3 regions of the Gottfriedia sp. ABJ_BB2_2 genome follow, and region 1 is predicted to be linked to each of the others. Evidence: riboswitches for the same ligand, from Rfam matches in the RefSeq annotation. Region 1 holds a riboswitch; each other region holds the start of a gene.

What was found. A riboswitch is a leader RNA that binds a small molecule or an ion and turns the genes downstream of it on or off. The one in region 1 is predicted to bind thiamine pyrophosphate.
Region 2: another riboswitch for thiamine pyrophosphate. It lies ahead of ACX6U0_RS17815 (ABC transporter substrate-binding protein); the one in region 1 lies ahead of ACX6U0_RS08350 (thiamine phosphate synthase).
Region 3: another riboswitch for thiamine pyrophosphate. It lies ahead of thiD (bifunctional hydroxymethylpyrimidine kinase/phosphomethylpyrimidine kinase); the one in region 1 lies ahead of ACX6U0_RS08350 (thiamine phosphate synthase).

Annotation. Positions count from the first base shown of each region.
Region 1 is NZ_JBVFKR010000002.1:686,598-692,056, forward strand. It holds gene ACX6U0_RS08340 (hypothetical protein) at 1-79, opposite strand, end outside; gene thiC (phosphomethylpyrimidine synthase ThiC) at 99-1,874, opposite strand; TPP riboswitch at 2,007-2,122, opposite strand; TPP riboswitch at 2,379-2,488, shown strand; gene ACX6U0_RS08350 (thiamine phosphate synthase) at 2,595-3,197, shown strand; gene thiO (glycine oxidase ThiO) at 3,194-4,285, shown strand; gene thiS (sulfur carrier protein ThiS) at 4,309-4,512, shown strand; gene ACX6U0_RS08365 (thiazole synthase) at 4,515-5,282, shown strand; gene ACX6U0_RS08370 (ThiF family adenylyltransferase) at 5,279-5,459, shown strand, end outside.
Region 2 is NZ_JBVFKR010000010.1:57,318-62,776, forward strand. It holds gene hmpA (NO-inducible flavohemoprotein) at 112-1,329, opposite strand; gene ACX6U0_RS17810 (RrF2 family transcriptional regulator) at 1,502-1,942, shown strand; TPP riboswitch at 2,199-2,308, shown strand; gene ACX6U0_RS17815 (ABC transporter substrate-binding protein) at 2,437-3,426, shown strand; gene ACX6U0_RS17820 (thiamine-binding protein) at 3,452-3,742, shown strand; gene ACX6U0_RS17825 (ABC transporter permease) at 3,742-4,503, shown strand; gene ACX6U0_RS17830 (ABC transporter ATP-binding protein) at 4,506-5,276, shown strand; gene ACX6U0_RS17835 (TatD family hydrolase) at 5,245-5,459, shown strand, end outside.
Region 3 is NZ_JBVFKR010000012.1:77,662-83,120, reverse strand. It holds gene thiM (hydroxyethylthiazole kinase) at 1-408, opposite strand, end outside; gene cytX (putative hydroxymethylpyrimidine transporter CytX) at 395-1,630, opposite strand; gene thiD (bifunctional hydroxymethylpyrimidine kinase/phosphomethylpyrimidine kinase) at 1,623-2,429, opposite strand; TPP riboswitch at 2,569-2,679, opposite strand; gene ACX6U0_RS19060 (type III PLP-dependent enzyme) at 2,813-4,039, opposite strand; gene ACX6U0_RS19055 (MFS transporter) at 4,061-5,287, opposite strand; gene ACX6U0_RS19050 (IucA/IucC family protein) at 5,305-5,459, opposite strand, start outside.

The DNA of each region.
Region 1 (5,459 bases):
TGCTTAATTCTTTTTTCAGTTGATTTACTTCTAATTCTAGCTCTTTTAATTGCTTTGCTATTTGGATCACCCGGTTCATACAAGGCTCCTCCATTCAATCATTGGTATATTTCTCCACCATTTTTTCTGAATTGATCAGCCTTTTCTTTGAGACCCTCATCAATCGTTAATTCAAATTCTTTTTCATTTACTATATCCCTAATATCTTGTGAAATTCTCATACTACAAAACTTTGGACCACACATAGAACAGAAATGGGCTGTTTTTGCACCCTCAGCAGGTAATGTCTCATCGTGGTATTCCATTGCTCTTTCTGGATCCAATGATAGGTTAAATTGATCTCTCCATCTAAATTCAAATCTGGCTTTAGATAACGCATCATCTCTTTTTTGAGCACCTGGATGGCCCTTCGCTAGATCCGCGGCATGCGCAGCAATTTTGTACGTAATAACACCTACTCTTACGTCTTCTTTATTCGGCAATCCAAGATGCTCCTTTGGTGTTACATAACATAGCATTGCTGTACCAAACCAACCAATCATGGCTGCACCAATTGCAGAAGTAATATGATCATAACCTGGTGCTATATCAGTTGTTAGTGGTCCAAGAGTGTAAAAAGGTGCTTCATTACAGATTTCTAATTGTTTATCCATATTTTCTTTAATTAAATGCATTGGAACATGACCTGGTCCTTCAATCATTACTTGGACATCATGCTTCCATGCTATTTTCGTCAGTTCCCCAAGTGTCTCTAATTCAGCAAACTGAGCTTCATCATTTGCATCAGCAATGGAGCCAGGTCTTAGCCCATCACCAAGTGAAAATGTCACATCATATCGTTTCATAATGTCGCAAATTTCTTCAAAATGAGTATATAAAAAATTTTCTTTATGATGTGCAAGACACCACTGAGCCATAATCGATCCACCTCTAGAAACAATACCTGTAACACGTTTAGCAGTTAATGGTATATAGCGTAAAAGTACACCTGCATGAATTGTAAAATAGTCGACACCTTGCTCCGCTTGTTCAATTAATGTATCTCTGAATACCTCCCATGATAAGTCTTCAGCGATTCCATTAACTTTTTCCAGTGCCTGATAAATAGGTACTGTTCCAACCGGTACTGGTGAATTTCTAATAATCCATTCACGAGTTGTGTGAATATTTTTTCCGGTAGAAAGATCCATCATTGTATCTGCTCCCCAGCGTGTTGCCCAAGTCATTTTTTCAACTTCTTCTTCAATAGATGAAGTAACAGCTGAGTTACCAATATTGGCATTAATTTTCACATGAAAGTTACGTCCAATTATCATTGGCTCGCTCTCTGGATGATTTATATTTGAAGGAATGACTGCTCTTCCTCTCGCTACTTCGGACCTGACAAACTCAGGAGAAACATGTTCCCTAATTGCAATAAATTCCATTTCCGGTGTGATCAATCCTTGTCGTGCGTAATGCAACTGTGTAATATTTGCACCATCTTTTGCTCGTAATGGTTTTCTATCTAGTCCCTTGAAGACCTCTATATTTTTCTGTACAATATCACTTTTAAAACCATTATCCTCAGGCTTTACCTCACGTCCTTCATACTCGATTACATCTTCACGTTCGATAATCCATTTTCCTCTTATCGACTTAAGACCTTTTCGAATATCAACTGTTTCGCTTTCATCAGTATAAGGACCGCTTGTATCGTAGACACGAACAGGAGCGTTTTCCTCTTCCCCAAATGATCCAGTTGTTGGACTTAATTTGATTTCACGCATTGGAACCAACAAGTCCGGTCTTGATCCTTCGACATATACTTTTTTACTTCCCGAAAAACTAGACATGATAGAAAAATTCATTTCATTTACAGAATTGTTCATTATGATTTCCCCTTTTTAATGTGATTAAAAAGAACAAAATCCAATCCACAATAAGCATGAAAAAAAGCCGTATCTTATCTTGATAAGACCCGGCTATTGGTTAGTTTGACTACAATAATGCTAAATTGACACTACTGTAATAAACGCTAACTTCCCCACGCTGGTATGAACCAGATCAGGTCCTGAGGGTTAAGAAACTTAAAACGCGTTTCTCTCTCAGCCCAACTTATTGGACACCCCTAGTCAAACTATTCATTTGTACAGACTTAATATAAACCTAAGCTTCAATCTTGTAAATCATTTTATTCCCCTAAAATTTTACAATATTGTATGAAAATGCATATATACCCTTGGAAACATTCACTATTTTCGATTTAAAAAATTATTTTTTTCGCTAACTTTCAGTGTCTATTTTGATAACTTTTGAAATACCATTTACAAACTATCATTTTTTTAATCTTGAATTATTTTATTTTTATGCTATGCTAAACTTAATTTTCATAGTGTATTCATCACTAGGGGATCCCTTGATAAGGGCTGAGAATAAAGTAGTTACTTTTAAACCCTCATAACCTGAACAGGCTCGTACCTGCGTAGGAAAGTGGCGCAATGTCTTTTTATGCGTTTATTTGTGTAACTTACAAACCACTTTCCATTTTTGGGAAGTGGTTTTTCTTATTTAAAAATACATACACCCTAATTTTTCAAAAAGGAGGAGCAAATTTGAAGCTAATTGCAGTGACGAATAATATGTATTCAATACATGAACTTGCAACAATGATTATTCAAATACATGATGTTGTTGATTTTGTTTATATACGAGAAAAATCGAAAAGCAGTTTAGAACTACTTATGCTTTTAAACCTTTTAAGCGATAACGGAGTACCTATGAACAAGATCATCATGAATGACAGATTAGACGTAGCATTACTAACAAATCTATTCAACATTCATTTGCCAACTCACGGACTTCCAGTCAAGTTAGTAAAAGAACATTATCCAACAATGAATGTCGGTCGCTCAGTCCATTCAGTAGCTGAAGCAATACAAGCTGAAAAAGATCACGCCAATTATGTCATTTATGGACATTGCTTTGAGACAAATTGCAAAAAAGGTTTAAGTCCAAATGGAATTGATCCGTTAATTGAGATAAAAAATGTTCTTACAATTCCAGTTTACGCAATTGGTGGAATAGCTCCTGATCATCTTCCAATATTAAAAGAATGTCAGATTGATGGAATTGCAGTCATGTCGGGTATTTTTTCTTCTGAAAATCCGCGCGATTCTGCTCTAAAATATGTGGAGAGGTGCATTAGTATTCTATGAAACAACATTTTGAAGTAATTGTAATTGGTGGTGGAATCATTGGATGCTCAATCGGATATTACTTGGCAAAGGAAAAAATAGACGTTGCCGTTCTCGAAGCACAAACAATAGGTTCTAAATCTACTAGCGCTGCAGCAGGTATGCTGGGAGCTCATTCTGAGTGTAATGATACAGAGATTTTTTTGCCTTTTGCAAGAAGTAGTCAATTATCTTATTTTCAACTGAAAGAGGACCTAAAAAAACTAAGTCACATCGACATTGAGTTGAAAACTGGTGGGATTTTCAAACTAGCTTATAATAATGCAGAAAAAATGCAATTAGCTTCCCTTCTTTCACAACCAACGGTCATTTGGTATGAACCAAATGAAATTCAAAGAAAAATACCTAATATCACAACAAATATAATTGGAGCAGCATATATAGAAGATGATGTAAACGTCCTACCTACTTCTGTCTGTAATGCTTTTTGTAAAAGTGCACAAGTACTCGGAGCTACAATACACGAGAATACTAGTGTTATAGAGATTCGAAAAAATGAAAGTACATTTACCATTCAATCTACAAATGGTCAGTTTACAGCTAAAAATATCGTAATTGCAAACGGGGTTTGGAGCACATCTTTTTTTGAACAACTCGGATTAAGTAATCGTCTTACCCCGGTTAAGGGGGAGTGTCTTTCGGTAACAAGTGAACACATGACGCTGGAGCATACAATTTTCCATGATCATAACTACATTGTTCCTAGAAACAATGGAAAGCTTGTGATTGGTGCAACTATGATTCAAAACGATTGGGATGAAAAACCAAACTTACAAGGTATTGAATCATTAATTAATACTGCCAAAAAGATGCTACCTGATATTAGCAAAATGAACATTGAATCTTTTTGGGGAGGTTTACGACCACAAACATTTGATCAAAAACCATATATCGGAAAACACCCAGATGACGACAATATATTTTTTGCTACTGGACACTTTAGAAATGGCATTCTTCTTGCCCCTGCTACAGGCAAAATGATTCGTGATTTTATTCTTAAACGAAAAGTCAGACCTGAGTGGGTAGAAGCGTTTAAAGTGAATCGATAATTTTAAAGAGAGGTGTATGAATATTGCTCATCCAATTAAATGGTAAAAGTATTCAGCTAGCTGAAGGTATCTGCACAGTAGAAGATTTACTTCATTCTTATCAATTAGCGAATCGAATCGTTGTAGTAGAAGTGAATAAAGAAATATTGTATCGAGAACTGTACGGTACTACAGTTCTTTCAAACGGAGATATTGTAGAATTAATACATTTTGTAGGTGGAGGTTAATGATGTTAACAATTGGAAAACATTCATTTCATTCAAGATTGTTTCTAGGTACAGGTAAATACCCTTCCTTTGATATTCAAAAAAGAGCTGTTGAGGTTTCAGAGACAGAAGTTTTAACGTTTGCTGTAAGAAGAATGAATATTTTTGAGGAATCTCAACCAAACTTTCTTGAACAATTAGATTTAACAAAATATAAATTGCTTCCAAATACCGCTGGCGCTAAAACAGCTGAAGAAGCAGTAAGAATAGCGAAACTAGCGAAAGCTTCAGGACTATGTGACATGATTAAGGTTGAAGTAATTGGTTGTGACAAGTCGCTTTTACCGGATCCAGTTGAAACGTTAAAAGCCTCAGAAATGTTACTTGCAGAAGGATTTACTGTATTACCCTACACTTCAGATGACGTCGTTTTGGCAAGAAGACTTGAAGAACTAGGAGTCCATGCAATCATGCCTGGTGCATCGCCTATTGGATCTGGAAAAGGTATTTTAAATCCTTTACATTTAAAATTTATTATCGAACAATCGTCAGTTCCTGTTATTATTGACGCTGGAATTGGTTCTCCGAAAGATGCAGCGTATGCTATGGAGTTAGGTGCGGATGGTGTGTTACTGAATACTGCTGTTTCCGATGCTACAGATCCTGTGAAGATGGCTATTGCTATGAAAATGGCTATTGAAGCAGGTAAACTCGGCTTTGAAGCAGGAAGAATAAGTGAAAAAAATTATGGAGTGGCAAGTAGTCCAATTACAGGGTTGGTGAGTTCTTGATTGACCGATATTTGAAGCAAGCATTATTTTTAGGAAATGACGGACAGAAAAAATTACAACAGGCAAGTGTACTAGTAATTGGAGCAGGAGCACTCGGCTCATCAATAGCGGAAATGCTAGTACGTGCAGGCATTGGAGAATTGACGATTGTTGATCGCGATTATGTTGAATGGAGTA
Region 2 (5,459 bases), on a different contig from region 1:
TTGCTAGCAATATTAGGTAGTTTTATCATTCCTACCGCTCTAAAGAAAACTGCCTTATTGATAAAAAGTTAAAGAGGATGCTCAAAAAATAGAGCATCCTTTTTATCTATCCTATGCTTCTAGACTCATTGAAGGTCCAAAGAATTCAAAGTGAATATGTGTTTCTGGAACATTCAATTGTTTTAAGCTTGAAACAACTGCTTTTAAAAACGGCACTGGGCCACATACATAATAATGTGCATCAACAGATTGTATATTAGATGTTAACCAAGCAGCATCAATATAACCTTGCTTTTTAAAGTACGGATTTTTCAAATCATCCTCAGAAGGATTCTCATAAATAAATGATAAAGAAAAGTCATTTAATTGTTCTGATAGTGAGATTAACTCATTTTTGAATGGTTGAAGGTTAGCATTTCTTGAGGCACAAACCATTTCTACTTTACGGTTTGGCTGAGTATTAGCAATATATTTTACCATACTCATTAAAGGTGTAATTCCAACTCCACCACTAATGAACACAGCAGGTGATTCAAGATCATTGTTTATAGTGAAATCCCCAGCTGGAGCTGTTAATTCTAATGAATCGCCAATATTAACAAAGTCGTGAAGATAGTTTGAAAAAACTCCTTTAGGTTGTTGTTCTTCAGCTTCTCTTTTTACGGAAATTCTGTAGTGCTCTTTGCCAGGTACATCAGATAAACTATATTGTCTGTTTAATAAATATTCTTGTCCTTCTACTTTTGCTCGAACAGTTATATATTGACCTGGTAAAAATGTTGGTAATACGGAATGATCTTTTGGAAGTAAGTAGAAAGATGTAATTACTTCGCTTTCTTTAACCTTATCAATGACCTTGAACTCTTTAAAGTCACTCCATCCACCTTCTTGTGTAGCTGATTCATTATACATTTCTTTTTCAATATCGATAAATACTTGTGCAATAATACCATAGCTTTCAGCCCAAGCATTAATAATTTCATCGGTTGCAGCATCACCTAATACTTCTTTAATCGCACCTAATAAGTGTTCTCCAACGATAGGGTAGTGTTCAGGTTTTACTAAAAGACTGCGATGTTTTTGGGCAATTTGTTTTACAACAGGAAGAATTGTTTCAAGCTTATCAATGTTTTTTGCCGCAGCTAGGACTGTGTTGGCAAGTGCTGTTTGTTGTCTACCTTTTTGTTGATTTGTATGATTGAATATATTCAATAATTCAGGATGATTTGTAAACAAGTTTTTATAAAAAACTGATGTAATTTCAATCCCTTTTACTTCTAAAACTGGGATTGTTGATTTAATAATGTCGATTGTTTTTTGAGATAGCATGTTATACCCCTTCTTTTCTCTAAAGTAGTATTTCTAATACATCTTTATAGTAGACTTATATTTTCTTCAAAGCAATATGTAAAATACATCTTTTTAGCCTCAGTTTATAAAAGTTTAAAAAATGTTCACAATTATGCTATGATTAATCAAAATAAATGAGTGAGGGGAATTTATGCGGTTAACCAATTATTCAGATTACTCACTTCGGGTTTTAATATACTTGTCCACTGAACCAAATGAAAAACTGGTTAATATAAAGGATATTGCCGAGGCGTATGATATTTCAAAAAATCATTTAATGAAAATAATATATAACTTAGGGAAGATGGGGTATATTGAAACAATTCGAGGACGAAATGGTGGAATCCGACTTGCAAAACTACCATCTGATATAAATATAGGTGAATTAATTCGAAAAACTGAAGAGGACTTTCATATTGTTGAATGTTTCGAACATAACAATAACTGTGTGATTACTCCAGTTTGTTCTTTGAAGCATATATTTAATAAAGCGTTAGATCAGTTTTTACAAGTATTAGATCAATATACACTTGAAGATATTGTACAAAATAATTTTATGCTGAAAGAATATTTTGACTTAAATAAAAAATAAAAACACTCGAGCAGTAATTGTTTGAGTGTTTTAAAGTTTAATTTGTTATATATGCTCCGATGGTTCTCGAATTAATGATTGAGAAATATAAAGGATTTACTAGAGGTTAAAAAAGAGTGAGACACAGATTCCTTAGTGATTTTCCTATATTCATATTTTTCTATTTATACAGATTATTTAAATTATTAAAATGTGATGAAAATGTTTCGTAATTATGGGGTTTATCTGTTATATTTATCTTGAAAAGTTTATATGCGAGAAAATGTGGAGGAGCCAGTGTTGCTGGCTGAGATAGTATCCGTAAGATACTGACTCTTAGAACCTGATCTGGGTGATGCCAGCGTAGGGAACAGTATCTCTTTTGATATAGTTTTTTACAGTGCATTCACGTCCGGATATTTATTCGGGCGTTTTCTTTTTGTCTAGTTCGAGTGCCTTGCTAAGGTACTAACACATTTCATTTGTATAAACAAAACAAAAAGGAGAGTTATAGAATGAAAAGATTACTGATTTGCTTTTTTGCACTTTGCTTAACGTTAGCAGGATGTAGTGGACAAAATTCATCAACACCAAAGAAAGAAAAAGAGCTACAAAAGGTGACGGTTGTGCTAGACTGGACGCCTAATACAAATCATACAGGTTTATTCGTAGCAAAAGAAAATGGATATTTTAAAGAGCAAGGTTTGAATGTTGACATTATTAGTCCAGGGCAAACAGGAGCAGACCAATTAATTGCTTCTGGTAAAGCTGATTTTGGCGTATCATACCAAGAGTCAATTACACAAGCAAGAGTACAAAATGTTCCAATTGTGTCGATTGCTGCTGTTATTCAACATAATACTTCTGGTTTTGCTTCACCAGTTAGTAAAAATATTAAATCACCAAAAGATTTTGTAGGTAAAACTTATGGTGGATGGGGTTCTCCAGTTGAAAAAGCCATTTTAGATTCACTGATGAAGAAAGAAAATGCAGATGTTAATAAATTAAATATCGTTAATATGGGTGATGCTGATTTCTTCACAGCTGTAAAGCGTGATATTGATTTTGCTTGGATTTATCAAGGGTGGACAGGAATAGAAGCTGAGCTTCGCGATGAGAAATTAAATATGGTTTATTTAACTGATTACAGTGATAAATTAGATTACTACACACCTGTACTTGCAACGAATGAAAAAATGATTAAGGATCAACCAAAAGTCGTGAAAGCATTTATGAAGGCAGCGTCTAAAGGATATACTTATTCAATCGATCATCCAAAGGAAGCAGCAGATATTTTATTAAAAGATAATCCAGATTTAGATAAAGAGTTAGTCCAAAAAAGTCAGGAATGGCTTTCAACTAAATATCAAGACGATGCAAGTCGTTGGGGTGAACAGAAGTTAACAATTTGGAAAAACTATGCTGAGTGGTTAACTGAAAATAAATTGTTAGAAGGTAAATTTGATCCGGAAAAAGCTTTTACAAATGAGTTTTTACCAGAATAATAATTTTTATAAGGGGGAGCTTTAAATGTCTAATTCTTTGATTAGTGTACAAATTATACCAAAAACAAACAAAATTGAGGAAGTAATTCCAGCGGTAGATGCGGCGATAAAAGTAATCGATGAGTCTGGTGTAAAATACCAAGTTCAACCTTTAGAAACAACAATGGAAGGCGATTTAAATCAATTATTAAATATTGTCCAAAAAATGAATGAAAAAATGATCGAAATCGGCTGTCATAATGTCATTACGCAAATGAAAATACTATATCAGCCACAAGGTATTGCTATGGATGACTTGACGGAGAAATATCGTTAATGAAACGTAAACAAATAAAAGGATGGCAACCGATTCTTGTCATCCTTCTTTTTTTAATTTTTTGGCAGCTGTGTATCAAACTATTCAAAATAGAAGCTTGGCTCTTACCAGGGCCAATCGTAATACTGAAAGAAGGAATTAAGTCTTATGATTCATTAGTTCCACATGTACTCTCTACTGTACAATTAACTATCTTTGGTTTTTTGGTAGGTACTCTTTTAGGACTGATGATTGCTATCGTACTACATTTAATTCCAGGGTTTAAAGAAGCGTTTTATCCATTATTAATTTTGTCACAGAACGTACCAATTATTGTTTTAGCACCACTTTTGATTATTTGGTTTGGATTTGGAGTATTCCCGAAATTAATGATTATTTCACTAGTTTGCTTCTTTCCTGTTACCGTTTCTGCTCTTGATGGATTTAGGCAAACACCAACCAATTTGATTAATTATATGAAAATGGCAGGGGCAACTAAATCACAATTATTTTGGAAAATAGAATGTCCATACTCACTACCATCTATTTTTTCGGGATTAAAAATATCCGCGACATATAGTGTGATGGGTGCGGTGATTTCTGAGTGGCTAGGTGCAAAAACAGGTATAGGTGTATTTATGACGCTTGCTTCTTCTTCATTCCGTACCGATCGAGTTTTTGTCTCGATTTTTATCATTATGTTTTTAAGTATGTTCTTTTTCAGTGTAATAGTATTGCTAGAAAGAATGACGGTGAAATGGAAGTCTAAGGGAGTAAAATAAAAATGACATTAGAAATAAGAAATCTAGAAAAATCATTTGGAAAAAATCAACAAGTTTTAGCGGGCATTTCAATGCATGTAAATGAAGGTGAATTTGTTTCGATTTTAGGGCCATCGGGCAGCGGGAAAAGTACTTTATTTAACTTGATTGGTGGATTGATCAATCCTGATTCGGGCCAAATCATTTTAAATCGTTCCGTCATAAATGGGGAGCTAGGTCATATCAGCTTTATGCCACAAGAACATTCACTTCTTCCATGGCGCACTGTATTGAAAAATATACTATTATCAAGTGAACTTAAAGGTAAATCGGATGAATCATTAGCACGAGATTGGTTGAAGCGCACCGGACTTGCTGACTACGAAAATGCTTATCCACATGAATTGTCAGGTGGAATGAAACAACGAGTCTCATTTCTAAGATCATTACTTGCTCCACAATCATTCATGTGTATGGATGAACCATTTTCTGCTTTAGATGAATTTACGAGACTTGATATGCAGCAATGGCTTCTTTCAATCTGGGAGGAACAAAGACGATCAATTTTGCTAGTTACGCATAATATTGATGAGGCTTTGTTACTGTCTGATAGGATTTATATTTTCTCAGATAAACCAGCAAGGATTAAAGAAGAAATGATCGTACCATTTCAAAGACCTCGTCGCAAAGAATTACTATTGACTGATGAATTTACCGCGTGGAAACGTAAAATTTATTCTGCACTGGAAAAGGAGAAACCAGATGAAAGTGATAGATGCTCATATACATCTTGACTCATTTGAATCGAAACAAAGAGATGAGATACTTAATAGTTTAAAAGAAAATGAAGTAGAAGCGCTTATTTCGGTTTCCATGGATTTAGCTTCGTGTAAGAAAAATCTCGATTTTCATTTACAGTTTAAACAAGTCTACGCAGCATTTGGATTTCATCCTGAACAAGAGATTCCCTCCGAAGC
Region 3 (5,459 bases), on a different contig from region 1:
TACATTTATTCCTGCGATTATTTTTATTTCAGACATATTTCCACGTATGACCGCGAATCGAACTTCTTTTAATAAAATAGCCGTTGTCTCCGTTCGGAGTGTAGTAGCTCCTACACCAACTGGATCCAAAATAACTGGGATTCCAAGTTGGTTTGCTTTTTTTCCTGCCGTGATCATTGATTGAATTGTTCTTTCGTTCAACGTACCAATATTGATGACTAGTGCTGATGCAAAAGCTAACATTTCCTCAACTTCTGCTAAATCATCTGCCATGACTGGCGAACCACCAATCGCAAGAACCATATTTGCACAATCATTAACCGTTACATAGTTTGTAATATGATGTACTAATGGTTTTTTACCCTTTACATCTCCAATTAACTGACTGATTTCATTAAGAACTGACATGTTTATTTCCCCCTACATGCTGATTAGTAAATTTATTTATAACAAATTGAACGACAATATAAATCAAACCAATGACTACCATACTAGGAATAGTTGCTCCTAGAAAACTATCAAATTGTACAAACTGTCGATAGATAAATATCCCAACTACCCAAATAAGCATAGCAACCCAATCTAACATTAAGGTTTTTCTAATTTTTGTACGCTTTAAAATAAAATAATCCGTTAACAAAATTGCATACAAAGGTGCAAAAAAAGAACCAATTAAATATAAAAATCCTTCATATTTTTCAATCGGAAATACCATTGCAAGTATTGTTCCTATAATCGTCAATACAATTGCGACATGCTTTCCATTTAATTTGGGAAATACAGTTGTCAATGAAATACCACCAGAATATGCATCCATAAAAGTAGTCGTAACTGTTGCTAACACAACGATTCCAACTGCAAATAATCCAAGATTTGCACTCATTAGAACTGCCACTGGATCATATTCATTAAATGCTAGAGCAGCCCCTAGTCCGATTGCATACATCCATGAACTACCAACCATATAACCAACGAAACTTCCAATTGCACCTTCACGAGTTGACTTAGCAAAACGAGTATAGTCACTTATTAATGGAAGCCATGATAATGGCATGATAACGGATAGTTCTACTGCAGCACCAAAAGACATCTCAGAAGTACCAGGTTTAAAAAGGAATTCACTATGCTTGAAAATAACAAAGCACAAAACAATCGTTAGTAAAAATAATAGCGCTACTGCTACACTATTTAACTTCTTCCAAGCATTTTGACCAAAATATAACCAAATACAAATCAATAAGCCAACAATAAGACACCATACCCAAGGCTGATTAAAATGAAAATCAGATCTAGTTACTACATTAATAGATCTAGCTCCTGTAACAATCATAACTGCCGTCCAGCCCACTAGTTGCAACACATTTAATATAGAAAATAAATAACTGCCATATCTTCCAAATGATATTTTAGTAGATTCCATTGCCGTTAAACGCTCTCTTGAACCGATAACGCCACCTAACACAAGAAGTAGCGTACCAAGTAAATGTCCGATTAGAATAGCAGTCAATCCTTTTGTAAAACCTAAAGGTGCAATGAGCGCACCAGTCATAATTTCAGCGATTGAAACTGCGGCACCAAACCAAAGTGTTGCGAAGTTCCATCTTGTTAAATTGCCAGTTTGTTTAGACATGCAAAATACCCGCCTTTTGATACATTGAATAAAAATGATGTACGGGACCTACGCCCTTCCCGATGGAGAATGAATGTTGAATTGCTAATGTTATGTATTCTTTTGCCCTACTAATTGCTTCGTTTAATTGAAATTCATTTGCCAGATTAGAAGCTATGCTTGATGATAAAGTACACCCTGTACCATGTGTATTATTGGTAGCTATTCTAGTACTCTTATAATAAGTAAATTCATCCCCATCATAGCTAACATCTGTCGCATCGTTTTCTAAATGACCACCTTTTACAAGAACAGCTTTAGCACCTAATGTATGAATCAAAATTGCAGCCTCTTCCATCTCTTGAATAGTTGAAATGCTTTTACCTGTAATTACTTCTGCCTCAGGTAGATTAGGTGTTATGACAGTTGCTAATGGAATCAATTCTTGAATTAACGCTTCTTTCGCATCTGGGCTTAACAAATCATAACCGCTTTTCGAAACCATAACTGGATCAACGACAATGTGCTTTGGCTTATACTGTCTTAGTTTTTCAGCAATGATTTTAATCGTATCAATTTGTGATACCATCCCAATCTTTACTGAATCAACTTCAATATCAGTAAAGATTGCATCTAGCTGACTTGCTATCATTTTTGGTGTTATATCTTGAACTGCAAATACACCTTGTGTATTTTGAGCCGTCACTGCGGTAATCACACTCATGCCAAAAACACCATGAGCTGAAAATGTTTTCAAATCCGCTTGAATTCCAGCCCCACCACTTGAGTCAGAACCCGCAATTGTTAATACTTTTTTCAATTTTTTTCCTCCCATTTAGTGAATAGACTTTTTTGATCTACAGATAGAAGTTGTGGATTGATTTAGAGAACAAAAAAAGCACAAATCCCCATAGGGACTTGTGCTCGAACAAATCAATGTTGTAAATGCATATAAATATGCATTTAATCGCTCACTTTCCTACGCTGGCATTATCCAGATCAGGTTAAAGGGTCAAAGACAATTGTGTCTTAATCTCAGCCGACCATTTACGGCACCCCTAGTACTATTCAAAATATCAAATTGTATTTCTCTTACATATTAATTAATACTATTACTAAATTCAAGTAGTTAGACTAATTTATTCATCTTGAATGATTTACATTTAGTTTGAAGATCATTTGTTGGTCAAATTTGGTCTTAGCTTATCCATTTTTCACAAGGAGTTGTTCGCTTGTTAATAGTAAGCCAGAATCAATATAAAACCGCTCTGGATGTGGATGGCTGAGAAAATCATGATGAGAAATAGACCAACCGTATGCCCCTGCATAGCTAAATAAGAGAATATCACCTACTCTTAATCTAGTTATATTTACATCTCTTGCAAGTACATCATTAGGAGTACATAACTCACCTGCTACTGTAATGTTCGCATTCATTAGTTCAGGACGCTCAAATGAGTATGACCAATTTTCTACTGGAACAATTGTAAAAGGATGATTTTGTTTCCAAGCAGCTGGAAGTCTTAAATGGTGACTTCCACCACGGAGTACACAAAAATATTGTTCATGATTTTGTTTAATATCTAAAACCTCAGTCGCATAATATCCACATGATGAGGTAATATAACGTCCACATTCAAATAAAATTTGCCAGTTTTTATCTTTGTTTTTTTCTATGATTTTATGTAAAACAATCATAAATTCTTCCCAGTTAAACTGGTCATGTAATTCTAGATAGTTAATACCGATTCCACCTCCTACATTCAGGTAGGAAATATCTAGATTAAACTCACTTTCCCAAGCTCTAGATAATGCAAAGCAATGGTCTACAAAATAAGCATGTGCCATCGCATCAATATTATTAGACATGGCATGAAAATGAAAACCGCATAGTTTTATATTTGGCATTGATTTCACTAGTGATATTGCCTTTGGTATCTCTTTTTCATCAATACCAAATTGAGTTGGAACACCAGCCATTTTTAACTTGGCATTCGGTACAGACCGGCGAAGATTCACACGAAATAAAATCGATACATTAATTTCTCTTTTTTTGGCAATATGGTTCACTACATTTAGTTCATGGAAACTCTCCACATGTAATAAAGTCACACCGTGATGGATTGCCATGTCAATTTCTTCATAAGTTTTTCCAGGACCACCGAACAAAATCGGAATATGCTGATCGACTGACCTAACTTTTTCAATTTCCCCTAAAGAAGCAACTTCAAACCCACTTACATGTGGAGCTAACGTTTTAAGCAGCGTTTCATCAGAGTTGGCTTTAATTGCGTAGAATAACTGACAGCTTGCTGGAAGAGTTGTCAAAAGTGCTTCTACGTGACTACGTAATTTTGATAAGTCATATATATAAGCACAAAGTGGTTTCTCTTGTTTCATTCGATAAGTTTGCACAATATTTTCAATCAACTTTCTAAAACCTCCATCGAATTATATTTTCATGATTTGTTTTCTTTTCATCACAATCATTAATGTCGTTATAATACAACCTAATCCCATTACATTACCTGCCAAGTGAGTTCCTAAACTCGTTGCTATTGCTCCAATTAATAACGCTCCTAAAGGAATAAAGCCTCTGTCCATTAAAGCGATACTTAATATTCTGCCACGAAGATGATCTGGTACTTGCTTCTGTAACGTAATGCGGCTTAATGTACGATAAGTTTGACTAGTTAATCCAACTAAAAACATCGCGATACTGGCAATCATTAGATTTGTTGTTCCAATAAATAAAAGTAAAGAGCAGCCAAAACTAATGATTGAATAGATTAACCATTTACCTGGTTCATTGATTTCTTTACCGATAGATAACCATGTCGTGCCTGCAATTGCTCCGACTGATGAAATCGATAGTAACATTCCAAACCCTTCAGGTCCTAAGTGTAGAAGCTCTCTAGCAAATAATGGCGTCATTGTTGTATAAGGGAATCCAAATATCATTGGGACAATCGCAAGTATGAGTAATGACTGCACTGACGGTTTTTCTCTAACAAATGTTACTGCCTCTAATAAGGTAATTTTCTCTCCTTCTGCTTTCCTTTTTAATGGTTGAAAGTTTTTGCGAATAAGAGATAAAGAGATTAATACACTAAACGTCCCCCAAGCATTGATATAAAATATATTGGCAATATCAGTCATTCCAATTAATAATCCTGCAATTGCTGGCCCAATCATACGTGATAGATTAATGATCATCGTATTAATTGCGATTGCACTTGCCATCGAAGATTGAGGGACAAGATTTGGAATAAAAGCATTACGGACTGGTGGATCCATAGCTGCAAGCATGGCCCTTAAAGTCACAATGAAGGCAAATAACCAAAATGCTGGTTCCTCCTTAATGAGAAATCCGAGTATAAATGTTAATAACATCATGCCGATTTGCAGCCAAATCAATACTTTTCTTCGGTCCATCCTATCAGCCAATATTCCAGCTGGTACACTTAGTAAAAATGTAGGAACTAAGCGACAAGCATTAATAATACCTAAATGAATAGGCGAATTTGTAAACTGGAGGACTGCCCAATTTAGTGCAACTAAATCCATCCAATCGCCTACCCTAGAAATGAAACTGCCAGTCATGAATATTGTGAATGACTTAGATTGAAACGCAAAGCGCGGTGTTTTCTTTATATCTTGAACTTCAACTTGTGCCATATAACTTACTTTACCTTTCACTTAAAATCATGAAGTGGATTTGGGACAATTGCATACGAATACCCTTTCATATCCGGATCTAAACGCATTTTCGCAAGTGCCTTGTGTTCTACTTTCGCTTTATATAAAGCATCTCGATCAATAATGACATTTTCAGCATACAAAACATCAG